DNA from 3 places in the Bacillus sp. FSL H8-0534 genome. Region 3 is predicted to be linked to each of the others. Evidence: riboswitches for the same ligand, from Rfam matches in the RefSeq annotation. Region 3 holds a riboswitch; each other region holds the start of a gene.
The links. Region 3 has a riboswitch for S-adenosylmethionine ahead of MHH71_RS08460 (YezD family protein). Riboswitches for the same ligand answer to the same signal wherever they lie in the genome.
Positions count from the first base shown of each region.

Region 1: another riboswitch for S-adenosylmethionine. It lies ahead of MHH71_RS13790 (MetQ/NlpA family ABC transporter substrate-binding protein); the one in region 3 lies ahead of MHH71_RS08460 (YezD family protein).
Region 2: another riboswitch for S-adenosylmethionine. It lies ahead of MHH71_RS00905 (M20 family metallopeptidase); the one in region 3 lies ahead of MHH71_RS08460 (YezD family protein).

Region 1 covers NZ_JBBOUC010000001.1:2,685,457-2,690,013, forward strand. Annotated here, with positions in the region: gene MHH71_RS13770 (hypothetical protein) at 1-119, opposite strand, end outside; partial or broken gene MHH71_RS13775 (thioredoxin family protein) at 158-426, opposite strand; gene MHH71_RS13780 (methionine ABC transporter permease) at 574-1,242, opposite strand; gene MHH71_RS13785 (methionine ABC transporter ATP-binding protein) at 1,217-2,257, opposite strand; gene MHH71_RS13790 (MetQ/NlpA family ABC transporter substrate-binding protein) at 2,270-3,082, opposite strand; SAM riboswitch class I at 3,169-3,282, opposite strand; gene MHH71_RS13795 (hypothetical protein) at 3,518-3,835, shown strand; gene MHH71_RS13800 (ABC-F family ATP-binding cassette domain-containing protein) at 3,935-4,557, opposite strand, start outside.
Region 2 covers NZ_JBBOUC010000001.1:150,795-155,351, reverse strand. Annotated here, with positions in the region: gene MHH71_RS00915 (CPBP family intramembrane glutamic endopeptidase) at 103-711, shown strand; partial or broken gene MHH71_RS00910 (IS1595 family transposase) at 762-914, opposite strand; gene MHH71_RS00905 (M20 family metallopeptidase) at 1,004-2,206, opposite strand; SAM riboswitch class I at 2,298-2,402, opposite strand; gene MHH71_RS00900 (AAA domain-containing protein) at 2,489-4,557, opposite strand, start outside.
Region 3 covers NZ_JBBOUC010000001.1:1,607,218-1,611,774, reverse strand. Annotated here, with positions in the region: gene lysA (diaminopimelate decarboxylase) at 248-1,564, shown strand; SAM riboswitch class I at 1,671-1,779, shown strand; gene MHH71_RS08460 (YezD family protein) at 1,849-1,992, shown strand; gene MHH71_RS08455 (phosphoadenylyl-sulfate reductase) at 2,078-2,782, shown strand; gene sat (sulfate adenylyltransferase) at 2,828-3,964, shown strand; gene cysC (adenylyl-sulfate kinase) at 3,977-4,557, shown strand, end outside.

The sequences.
Region 1 (4,557 bases), 1.1 Mb from region 3:
GATGTACTATCACCAGTACCTGATTTATAAAGATTTACTTTCCGTTTATTCGATCTAATTGATTTTACAATCATTCCAATTAAAACTAAAAACAATAATACCGCTATTACAAATCCCATATGAAATCCCCCTTTCATTTTCCGAACATTTGTAATCTTCATTCTATATCCCCTAAGGAAATAAATCGTGACTCACAAAGTATTTCTTTTCCTTGATGAAATAATAAAACTGTTGGTGCTGTAAATACTAAATACTTCGCTGAAATTTCTTTCATATCCTCCAACGAAACGACAATATTTTCCACATTTTTATAATGCTTTAACAAACGATTTACCTTCTCTAACATCACATCACGCCACAATTTCCGGTTTTTATGAATAAAAGTAATCATCCTTGTTCTTCAATATATGCTATTAATTCTTCTATTACATATTTTTACTATTATTTTACACGAAAAATTCAAATGATACCACGATATGGTATCTAAAAAAATTAGGTCTCAATTTTATTTATACCTATATTCCAAAAAATAAAAAAGTGCGGTACCTCTTATATTAGAGCTACCGCACTTTTTCAATCTTTCTTTAATTTTCTCGCAATCCCGTTCCCTAGAGATTGTAATCCTTGAACAAGAATAATTAGGATAAAGACTGTTGCATACATCACTTCTGGCTCATAACGCAAATGACCGAATCGATATGCTAAATCTCCAAGACCACCTGCTCCTACAAGTCCAGCCATCGCAGTTGCACCGATTAATCCAATCGTTGCGATGGTCAAGCCGAGCACAAGCGATGGACGCGCTTCTCTAACCATAACGTGCCAAATAATTTTTATAGTAGAAACTCCCATTGCTTGATACGCCTCAATTACACCACGATCCACTTCTAGTAAAGCTGTTTCCATTAAACGTGCAATATAAGGAGCTGTAAATACAACAAGCGGTACAATCACACCTTTCACACCAATTGAAGTTCCCATAAGCAGTTTTGTAAACGGTAGAATGAAGAATAATAGAATAATAAATGGAATAGAACGAATGACATTAATAATTGTATTAAAAATAGGGTATACGATTTTATTCTCTAGTTGACCACCAGGCCTTGTTAAAACAAGTGTTACTCCTAGTGGCAATGCAATAATAATTGATATAAGTAGTGAAATTGATGTCATTTGAAACGTTTGAATCGTTGCTTCCCATATCACGTTACTCCATTCATCCAAAAAGGACTTGTTTCCCATACTCTTTCCTACCTCCTTCTACGATGATTCCTTGTTCCTGTAAAAATACTAAAGCTCTATGTACCTCGTTTTCTTCACCTTGCATATGAACAACGAGTTTACCGTACGCTTCATGCTTTAATTGTGTAATATTACCAGATAAAATATTGGGATACACTTGGAATCGTTTTGTAGCAACAGCCAATGCTGGTTCTCCTGAAGAGTTCCCTATAAACGAAAGTGTTACAATCTCCCCAGTGTTTTTTAGCTCTTTCTGTACTTCTTCCGGAATTTTAGCTGCAAAAGCGCTGTTTACAAATTTTTTCGTGGTTACATGTTGCGGATTTGTAAAAATATCCTTTACTGTGCCACTCTCAACCACAGCCCCATTCTCCATTACAGCAACTCGATCACATATACGCTGAATTACATTCATTTCGTGTGTAATTAGCAAAATCGTAATACCTATTTTCTCATTGATCTCTAGTAGCAAATCTAAAATAGAATCTGTTGTTTCTGGGTCTAATGCACTTGTCGCTTCATCACTTAGCAAAATTTCTGGTTCATAGGATAGTGCACGCGCAATCGCAACACGCTGTTTTTGACCACCAGAAAGCTCACTTGGATATGCATCTTTTCTATCAAAAAGGTCAACAATACTTAAATATTTTTCTACTCTTTTTTCAATTTCAGTTTTTGGAATCCCAGCTAGACGTAAAGGTAATGCAATATTTTCATAAACATTGACTGTTTTTAATAAGTTAAATCCTTGAAAAATCATCCCGATTTTTTGTCTCGCTTGCGCTAACTCTTTTGTAGATAAAGTTGTTAAATCTTTTTCATTTACAATTATATTTCCTGTTGTTGGTTTTTCTAATAAATTTACACAACGGATTAATGTACTTTTACCAGCGCCACTATATCCGATGATTCCAAATACTTCTCCTTTCTCTACTTTAAGAGAAATTGGTTTAAGAGCTTCAACCTTACCTTTTTTTGTTGTAAATACTTTGGATACATTTTTCAGTTCAATCATTATAGTCAGCTCCTACCAAGATGGCAAAACAGAACCATCGAATTTTTTCTCAATAAACTCTTTAACTTCTTTAGATTGATACGCTTTCTTTAATTTTTTTACAGCTGCATCATCCTTATTTCCCGTACGAACAACCACCCAGTTTACATATGGTGAATCTTTTCCTTCACGGAAAATAGAATCTTTAGCTGGATTTAGTTTTGCACCTAATGCAAAATTCGTATTAATCGCCGCTGCTTTCACTTCATCTAGCTGCGTTGGTAATTGTGACGCCTCTAATTCAACAATTTTCAAATTCTTCGGATTCTCAATCACATCTTTTACAGTTGCTTTCTCGGTTGCTTTTGGATCAACCTTTAAAACACCTGCTTTTTCAAATAATTTTAATGCCCGAAGTTCATTCGTTGGATCATTGGGTAAAGCAATTGCATCTCCATCTTTTAACTCTTTTACATCTTTCAGTTTTTTAGAATATACTCCCATTGGGAACGTTACCGTTGAAAATACTTCTGTCAATTTCATATTGCGTTCTGCTTTAAATACATCTAAATAGGATTTCGTTTGATAGCTATTCACATCAATGTCTTTTTCGTCTAACGATACATTTGGTGCTACATAATCATTAAATACCTTTAAATCAACTTGTAGACCATCTTTTGCCGCCACTTCTTTTACTTTTTCAAAAATCTGCTCATGTGGTCCACCTGTTACACCAACTGTAATCTTTTTCTCATCTAGCGCTTTTGCTTCCTTCCCCGAATCAGCACTACATGCGCCTAATAACAATACTGTTCCACTTACAATACTTAACAACAACTTTTTCATATACAATTCCCCCTTATATATATCTGTTCTTAAACAAAAAACACCTCTCAAATAAGAGAGGTGTCGAATAGACAAAATAGGCTCCTCTCTTATCTTCCAAAACGAAAATCGTTTTGCAGGAATTAGCACCTTAGCTTATAATTCATAAGCTCGGTTGCCGGGCATCATAGGGCCAGTCCCTCCGCCTCTCTGGATAAGAGTATTTGTATTAAATTTTTCAAAAACTATGGTACTAATAGTAAATCTCACAAAAAATTTTGTCAATAGGATTTTTCTGAATATAATTTATTTACGAATAATTGATTTCTTTCTTCTAATTATCTATTTGGTAGTCTCTAGACGTAATGGGCAATAGCTATGTACAAAGTATCCCTATCGTTAATATACTAGAACAGCAAATACTTTATATAAACAAACGAAAAGAGGTTATACTGTATGCAAGATAAACATGCTATACAAACCCTACTATTATCTCAGATAGAAAAACTCTCTCAATCCTTTCATTACGATTTTTTATATGAAGAGGCACAACAAGGAACACTATGCCAAATACTTTTACGAGATGATAACGGCTCCATCGTAGCAACGCCACTTAGTTTTCATATGTTGATAAACGAAGTTGCTGGTAAAGGAGAACTTATTTTTTATAACGAACATGGTGAATTTCATCGACAAAAATTTGATATTTATACGGAAGAAAGTATTGTTAAATTACTATTATTCATTCAAGAACGACTACAAGTAAATCAATAAATAATATGAAAGCAGCTACGTAACATGTAGCTGCTTTCATATTATTTATACTAAAATATTTTATGCCTTGCCCATTACACTCCTAAATAAACGGCTCTCTTATTTTTTAGTAACGTTCATTTCCTCCAGATTCCAAACTCTCGTCACCCAAGATTCATAAAAAGAAGGTTCATGAGAAACGAGTAAAATTGTCCCTTGATAGTGTTCTAAAGCTTCTCTCAATGCCTCTTTCGCCTGTACATCTAAATGATTCGTCGGCTCATCTAGAATTAAAACATTACTCCGCATTAACATAAGTTCACATAAACGTACCTTCGTTTGTTCTCCACCACTTAAAGAGCATAGAGATTGCCGAATGTGATCGGCCTTCAAACCACATCTTGCTAGGGATTGCCGAATTTCTTTTTGCGTCATATCCGGACGCCCTGACCATACTTGCTCAAGTGGTGTAACTTCTACCCTAAATTCTTCTTGAGCAAAATATGCAGGTTGTACCCGCTCTCCAATATGAACTCTCCCGCTTAATGGTTCTAATTGTCCTAACAACGTTTTTAGCATTGTTGTTTTTCCAATTCCATTATGACCAACAATTGCAATCTTTTCGCCCCTTTTCACTTGTAAATTAAGGGATGGAAACAATGGTTCCACGTAACCAATTTGAATTTGCTGTGCTTGTAATATGCGGCTCACAGGCTCAGTGTGAATCTGAAAATGAAAACGCG
Region 2 (4,557 bases), 1.5 Mb from region 3:
AAAGATTGTTGCTTTTTAAATAATTATTTGTAGATATTATATCTTCTGATAAAATAGTAAAGTATTTTCATTATTCTAAAGTCACAGGAAAGAAGGTAAGATATGAAAGATATAAAAGACAAAACCAAGAAAACAAAAAAGGATTTCAACCCAAAAGACGCTGTTTTAGTATTCTCTTCTTTTACATTCATTTGCGTGGCTATCATTTTTATTCTTATGGTTTATGATGTACTCACAATTCAAAATTTCCTATCATTCGATAAACCAATCCGAATGATAATGAATATATTTATTGCTTCGTTTGCTCTACTTTTGTTTGGTGTAATGTTAACGCTTTACATTCCCTCGAAATACATTGACGATACAAACAAGAGTTATCAAAAGTATTCACTGTTAAGTGTTTTTGCCTTTATGTTTTTAGGAGCGTTATTTGAAGAACTTTTGTTTAGAGGAATTATTCAAAATTTGCTTTTCATATTTATAGAGAACCCATGGATTGCAATTATAACAACTACTTTATTTTTCTTAGGTTTTCATACTCAATACTTCAAAAAGCCTATAATGCTAATAAATATAAGCGTTCCAAGTTTGACTTTTGGTTGGATATATTTTGAAACAAACAATATTTTAGTACCATTTGTTGTACATTTTCTAATGAACTTAGGAATAACGCTATTATTCAAATACAATTTAATAAGGGTTAAAAAATAACTTAGTTTACTGATATTTCGACCTCAATCGACTCTTAGTTGAGGTCTTTTTTATGCACTTCTCAACATCTCAACTGTTGTACAATTTGATTTCTGACACGCTGAAATAAGCATTTGTTCTACTCGTTTATCAAATGCTAAATTCTTCCCTAATTCAAGCCAATGGAACCAATAGAGATAGTTATCTAAATAATAAGTTCCAACTTTTATAACTAAAAAAGGCTTAGAGATTTCTCCAAACCTTTTTTATCTAAATAGAATTCTAGAAAACTACTTCTCCAATACTAATCACATTACTGATTTCGCTGCGCCCCTCTAAACTCCTCCTTAATTTGATCAAGCGTTCCTTCTTCTGTAATTAATCGATATGCTACATACGCTAATACTTTTGCGGATGTAACTAATGCTTTATCGCCAAGTTCCGAACGAGCTGCTTCTCTAAATTCATTCGTATGTGCAACTAAATTATCCGGCCCAATTTTAATATAAGGATGAACCGTTGGTACGACTTGACTCACATTTCCTGCATCTGTTGAACCGATTCCAAGTCTCTCTTTACGATTTACATCTTCACCAAGGTTTTCTAATTCCTCAGCAACCACCTCATTAAATGTCTTCGTCACTAATAATTCATCAATTTCATTTTGAAATTGATTGATTTTTACTGTTGTTCCTGTAGCTAAAGCTGCTCCCTTTGCAATATTTCGTACCTTTTCAGTTATTTCAACACATCTTTTACGTGTTGCTGCTCGAATAAAGAAACGGGCTGATGCGTAATCCGGAATAATATTCGGTGCCTTACCACCCTCAGTAATGACACCATGAATTTTCACATCTGATGGAAGCTGCTGACGAAGTGCGTTAATCCCATTGTAAAGCTGAATCACCGCGTCTAATGCATTAATTCCTTCTTCAGGTGAAGCAGCCGCATGTGCCGACTTTCCATAAAAATGAAAATCAAGTGGATCAACTGCGAGTGACGGACTTGTTGTTGCTGTTTTTCCACTAGGGTGAATCATAAGTGCTGCATCAATATTGTTAAACAAACCTGCCTTCACATAACTTGCTTTTGCACTTCCATTCGGCCCACCTTCTTCTGCTGGTGTTCCGAATACAACGATTTCACCGCCGATTTCTTCAATTGTTTCCGATAATGCAATGGCTGCTGCAACGCTAATTGTACCAATTAAATTATGACCACACGCATGGCCTAATCCAGGCAAAGCGTCATACTCTGCTAAAAAGGCAATTGTCGGCCCTTGTTTCCCTGAACTTTTCCGTGCAATAAATCCTGTTTCATGTCCTGCGATATTGTGCTGAAGCTGAAATCCTGTACTTCCTAAAAGTAAACTTAACGCTCTAGATGCAAAGAATTCTTGATTACCAATTTCAGGATTCGCATGTATATCATGACTTGTTTTTAAGTATTTTTCTCTATTTCTTTCTATACTTTCCGTAATACTATTTCGGTGTGACGTTACTTGTTTTGTTCCCATTTCCCATTCCTCCTTTAAATTTGCACATAAAAAAGCCTCTTTCTAAAAGATAGAAAGAGGCTTGAACATACAGATTCAAAAATGGCCTTCTTTCTTATCTTTCAAGTCTTTCACTTGCTGGAATTGGCACAGTATTCATATTGAATCCGCTGCCGAGGTTTCATAGGGCCAGTCCCTCCACCTCTCGTGATAAGAAAATCGTTTTTATTTTCATAAAATTATATTAAATTATTTTCATTCTAGTTTTATTCCGAGTAAATGTCAAGGAATTCCGATCTGATTTTAACGAATATCTAAAAATCCTTTTAAAACGCCAATCGTTTCAGGCGCCTGCATTCTTGCACATATATAAGGGAATTCTGGACTTCCTTCAAACATCATTTGCGATGTTAACGGAGCACCTACCCAAAAGATCTCATCATCAATACATACAAATGGGAGTGATTTATTTTGCCTTTGTACTCTCACATTTTTTAATGGAATTGGTCCATCGCTATAGATTGTTACCTGCGCTGTTGTACGCATTAACGCCTGCCATACCCTTTTATCTACTTGTCTTGTACTTGGGAGCGAAATAATAATTTTTTGTTTTGCTGACAGAATGTCTTTTAATAATGCTTTCGTCTCTTCCAAATTCATTTGCATAAACCATCTCAAGCGTTTTGTAATTTTTCGTTCTAACAATGGACGTGATGTTGTACGATCATATACATTTCCGTGTCTTTCTATGTGAGAAGTTAAGTGAGATAACGCTTGTTTTCTAGAAAGATTTTTCCGCATATATTGACAGTCCGATAACTGAATGAGCTTTCCTCTTGCTCTCGTTACCGCAACATTTACAAGACGATGATTCTTATGATCAAAGAATAACACGCCAGGACGTTCCTGCGGATAACTATCTACTGTATCAAAAATCATCATATCGCGTTCAGATCCTTGAAATTTATGAACCGTCGCTGCTAGAATAGGTGTATTTCGATACTTTGTTTTTTGCAATATTTCTCTTATACATGTTGATAAGAAACGAGACTGCGCGCGATATGGCGTTACAACTCCAATCGATTGAACGCCATCTAATAATCCAATTAAAATCATCTGCATTGCAACGAAACCGGACATAATGTTAAAACGAGAACCAGAAGCGGCATCTTTTAAAGAGTAAGCTCCCATTAAACTTGTATCAAACAGAGCTGTCGCTTCGTTTGCAAACGGCTGTAATTTCGCTAATTCTTGTCTTGCCGAAACAGAAGGATGGTCGAACACTCTATTCTTATAAATAAATGAGTTTGTAAATTTAGATATATCCGCATGCATACGTCTTTGTTCTTGCAGCATAAATAGATTCGGATGTGTCTCGCACTTGTTTACGGATTGGACAATCCCTGCATGATAAAACATATCTTCTCCTAACCACTTTCTAACAAGCTCATGATTTGCCATCGCAATTGGTGGCAACTGTAAAAAATCACCACAAACGACAATTCGCTTACCAAGAGAAGCAGCTAATGCGATTTGTGGTACATATGTCATACTCACTTCATCTACAACAACTAAGTCAAATGTTCGTTCATAAATAAGAGAATCAATTGCACACTTAGATAGTGTCGCACCTATTACCTTTGCATTTTCAATATATTCTCTTTCTACTTCTTTAATTTTCGCTCTTTGTTTTCTAAGATCTCCTTCAATTTCTTGCATACGCTTTTTATCAGAAGCAGTTGCCTTATAAGATAAGATTTTTTGACGAAGATCTTGACGCATTTCTTCTAAATAAAGCTTTTCTTCTCCCCATGAGCCATTCGTTGTTTCCACTAATCTAGAAGCAAGCAACGTTTCATGGTTACGTATATGTTCATGTTGACTAAATCCATACCGGACGATTTCCCCTGGTGTCCATTTTTCTTTTTTTTCTATTTGCTTTGTAACCTCACTCATTAATACATCAACCGCTGCATTACTATGAGCAAGTACAAGTACTGATTTTCCTTTTTGATAGTGCGCTGAAATAATACGTGATAAATTATAAGATTTTCCTGTTCCCGGTGGGCCCCAAACATATGTCGTCGGATTATAAAAAGAACGATATGCCAGTTCATTCTTCGGATTTTTCATCTTTTCTATATGCTTTGGCGTACTTTTTCCATCTAAAAGACGCTTTACGCGTTGACGTTTTTGTTTATCTTTTCGTATTTCTTTCAATCGCTCTTGCAATTGCTCTAATAACTGCCATGGTTCACTATATAAAATTGCTTCTCTTATTTCGCCTTGTATATAATCATTTAATTTCAGTTCGATTTCTAATCCATGTACAGATAGCACTTCTCCTGTTGCTTCCTCACCATCAAATTCAA
Region 3 (4,557 bases):
CATTGTTCCGCGCGTTTTTTGTTTACCCCGCTTTAACGGGCAGTAGGATCTCATATCTTAACATTCTGAGAAAACAAAGAAGTTAGGTGGAGGATCAACTGCCCGTAAAAGCCCGATTGGTGAAGGCTAATAATCATTTGGGATGAAACTCCCACTGAATAAAGTTTCACTTTATCTAAAAACGCGCTGCAATGAATAGAAGAAGATTGGGGTTATGAGTTTTAGAGGAAATAAGGGAGGAATTCAAATGTATTTACACGGCACAAGCCGAATCAATGAGCAAGGACACTTAGAAATTGGAGGATGCGATACAACGCAGCTAGCTAAACAGTATGGGACCCCACTTTATGTATACGATGAGGCTTCTATTCGGGAAAAATGCCGCGCGTTTCATCGTGCTTTCCAGGAAAGTGGATTCTCTTACCAAGTAGCGTATGCAAGTAAAGCGTTCTTGTGCATGGAGATGTGCCGAGTAGCTCGTGAAGAAAATATGTCTTTAGATGTTGTTTCTGGGGGCGAATTGTATACTGCTTTGCAAGCTGGTTTTCCTGCATCACGCATTCATTTTCATGGTAATAATAAGACCGAAGAAGAGATTGTCATGGCGCTGCAAGCAGATGTTGGCTGCTTTGTGGTAGATAATTTCTTTGAAATGGAAATATTACATGACTTAGCACAGCAGTATGGAAAAATTGTAAATATATTAATTCGAGTTACACCTGGAGTAGAGGCGCATACACATGAATATATTACAACAGGGCAAGATGATTCGAAATTTGGTTTTGGAGTTTCGGCTGGTCAGGCAATGCAGGCGATTCGAATAGCGCTAGAGAAATCAAATTATAATGTGTTAGGTATTCATTCACATATTGGGTCACAAATTTTTGAAACAGCAGGATTTGTTCGAGCGGTTGAAGTATTGCATAATTTTTTAGAAGAGATAAGGGAGCAGACTGGTTATGTTGTAACGGTGTTAAATGTTGGTGGAGGTTTTGGTATTCGTTATACGGAAGCTGATAGACCACTTACCCTTGAAACATATGTGCATGCTGTAACAGATGCAGTGAGAGAACAATTTACAAGAAATAATTATCCACTTCCTGAAATATGGATTGAACCAGGTCGTAGTATTGTTGGGGATGCAGGAACAACAATTTATACAGTAGGAGCTGTAAAAGATATCCCTGGCATTCGTAAATATGTGTCAGTCGATGGGGGAATGACAGATAATTTAAGACCAGCTTTATATGGAGCTCGTTATGAGGCGATGCTAGCAAATCGAGGGAAAGAAGAGGCTGAAGAAGTTGTTTCAATTGCTGGAAAGTGTTGTGAGAGTGGAGATATGCTTATTTGGGATATAGAACTGCCGCAAGTTGCTACAGCAGATTTGTTAGCGATCTCTTGTACAGGAGCATATGGATATTCTATGGCTAATAATTATAATCGTATTCGCAGACCGGCTGTAGTATTTGCAAAAGGTGGGGCATCACAAATTGTTGTTGAACGTGAAACATATGAAAATATAATTGGGAACGATCGCATACGTATAAAAGAGCTTGTGTAATGATAAAAGGAGTTGTTCAAATAGAGCAACCCCTTTTTAAAAATATAAAATATATCGGAAAACTAGGATTGAAAAAAATCAGAATTATGATAAAATACAAATACAAAGCTTATCAAGAGAAGCGGAGGGAACTGGCCCTACGAAGCTCAGCAACCTGCTTATAAGAAGCAAGGTGCTAAGTCCAGCAAAATGGCATCCATTTTGAAAGATAAGGTAAATATATTACCGAACAGTCTTTTCGAAATGGAAAAGATTTTTTTTATGAATAAAAAGGGGGGCTGTTCGTGGGAGTGCGTGGACATTTTGACGAAGTAGCTGAGAAAATTCAAACGATGCTTGCGGATATGAAATATGGTTCTATTACAATTGTTGTGCAAGATGGAAAAGTGATTCAGCTTGAAAAAAGTGAAAAGGTACGCTTAAAGTAAAAAGCGCTGACTAGAAAAACTAGAGGCGGTTTTAATCTATTTTATTAGGTTAAAACCGTCTTTTTGCGTTACAGGGGGGGAGAACATGCTGACGTATGAAACGTGGAAAGAGGATTTCGTTTCTTTTTTTGAGAAAGATGAAACAAAAGGAGCGTTACAAGTATTAGAGTGGGCCTATAAACATTATGAAAATGAAATTGTATACGCATGTAGCTTTGGTGTAGAGGGGATGGTGTTGTTACATCTTATAAACCAAGTAAATCCATCTGCAAAAGTTGTATTTTTAGATACAAACGTTCATTTTCAAGAAACATACGATTTAATTAAACGGGTGCGCGAAAGGTTTCCGGATCTTGAAATTATTGAAAAGCAACCCTTGCTAACACTTGAGGAGCAAGCAAAAAAGCATGGGGATCGTTTGTGGGAACATAATCCGAATCTTTGTTGTAAATTAAGGAAAATTTTATCACTTGAAGAATCTTTATCGAATGGAAAAGCGTGGATATCAGGGCTAAGAAGGGAACAATCTGAAACGCGTAAACATACAAGGTTTATAAATCAGGATCACCGCTTCCAATCTATTAAAATTTGTCCGCTTATTCATTGGACGTGGAAGGAAGTGTGGCGTTATGTATATAAGCATGATTTGCCTTATAATCCATTGCACGACATGGGTTACCCAAGTATAGGGTGTGAAAAATGTACGTTACCTGTGGGAGAGGGGCGAGATTCAAGGGATGGACGATGGGCTGGAAAGATGAAAACGGAATGTGGCCTTCATGATCAATAAGGACATGGTTGATTTTAAATATATGTGAAAGAGGCGGACAGGGGAATGAGTAAAACCAAAATATTAGTAAATCGTATTGATGAAACATATGAAATAAAGGGGATTACAAAAGAAATTGAATTGGACAAAATTGCTTTAAGTGATTTAGAGCTTATTGCAATAGGTGGTTATAGCCCGCTTACTGGATTTTTAGGGAAGAAAGATTATCAATCTGTTATAGAAAACATGCGTTTAGTAAGTGGTGATGTATGGAGTATACCTATTACACTACCAATAACAGAAGAGAAGGCGAAGCAATTAAAAATTGGTGAAGAGGTTCGTCTTGTCAAAGAAAGGACCACATATGGTGTGATTCAAATAGAAGATATTTTTACACCGGATAAAGACAAGGAAGCATTGCTTGTTTATAAAACGACTGATACTGCCCATCCAGGTGTGAAAAAGTTATATGATCGACCAAATGTTTATGTTGGAGGAACAATTACGCTTGTGAAGCGTTTTGAAAATGATAAGTTTGCTTCTTATCATTTAGATCCAAGTGAAACACGTGCAGAGTTTGCAAAACGTGGCTGGAAAACAGTGGTAGGTTTTCAAACGAGAAATCCTGTTCATCGTGCACATGAATATATTCAAAAGTCTGCACTGGAAATTGTAGATGGCTTATTTTTAAATCCGCTCGTTGGTGAAACGAAATCAGATGATATTCCAGCTGATGTACGTATGGAAAGTTATGAAGTGCTTTTGAAAAATTATTATCCGAGTGACCGTGTCTTTTTAAGTGTTTTTCCAGCAGCAATGCGCTATGCGGGACCACGTGAAGCGATATTTCACGCACTGGTTAGAAAAAACTTTGGTTGTACACACTTCATTGTGGGACGTGATCATGCTGGGGTAGGGAATTATTACGGTACGTACGAAGCGCAAGAGATTTTTACGAATTTTACAGTAGAAGAGTTAGGGATTGCACCACTCTTCTTTGAACATAGTTTTTACTGTACAAAATGTGAGGCGATGGCCTCTACAAAAACATGTCCGCACAGTAAAGAAGAACATGTTATTTTATCAGGGACGAAAGTAAGAGAAATGTTGCGAAATGGAGAAATTCCACCAAGTGAATTTAGCCGTAAAGAAGTTATAGAAATATTAATTCGTGGTTTACAAAAAGAAGTCGTTACAAAATAAGGAGAGAGTAGGATGGAAACAAATATCACTTGGCATACAGCATCTGTTTTAAAAGAGGAAAGACGAAAGAAAAGTGGTCACCACAGTTTTGTCCTTTGGTTCACAGGCTTATCAGCTTCTGGAAAATCAACAGTAGCAAATGCGGTTGCCCGAAAATTATTTGAAAAAAATATTGGTAATTATGTACTCGATGGCGATAATATTCGTCATGGTTTAAATAAAGATTTAGGATTTTCCGAAAGTGATCGGACAGAAAATATTCGTCGTATTGGTGAAGTGGCGAAGTTATTTGTAGATCAAGGGACAATTGTATTAACAGCATTTATTTCTCCATTTCGAGTGGATCGCCAGCAAGTAAGGGATATTCTTGAAAAGGACGAATTTCTCGAAGTGTTTGTAAAGTGTCCAATAGAAGAATGTGAGAAACGTGATCCGAAAGGGCTCTATAAAAAAGCGAGGCAAGGTGATATTAAGCAATTTACCGGCATTGATTCGCCATATGAAGAGCCGTTTGGAGCAGAAGTGGTTGTAGAAACGCAGCTTTATTCGATTGAACAATGTGCAGAACAAATCATCGGTTACTTACAAGAGCG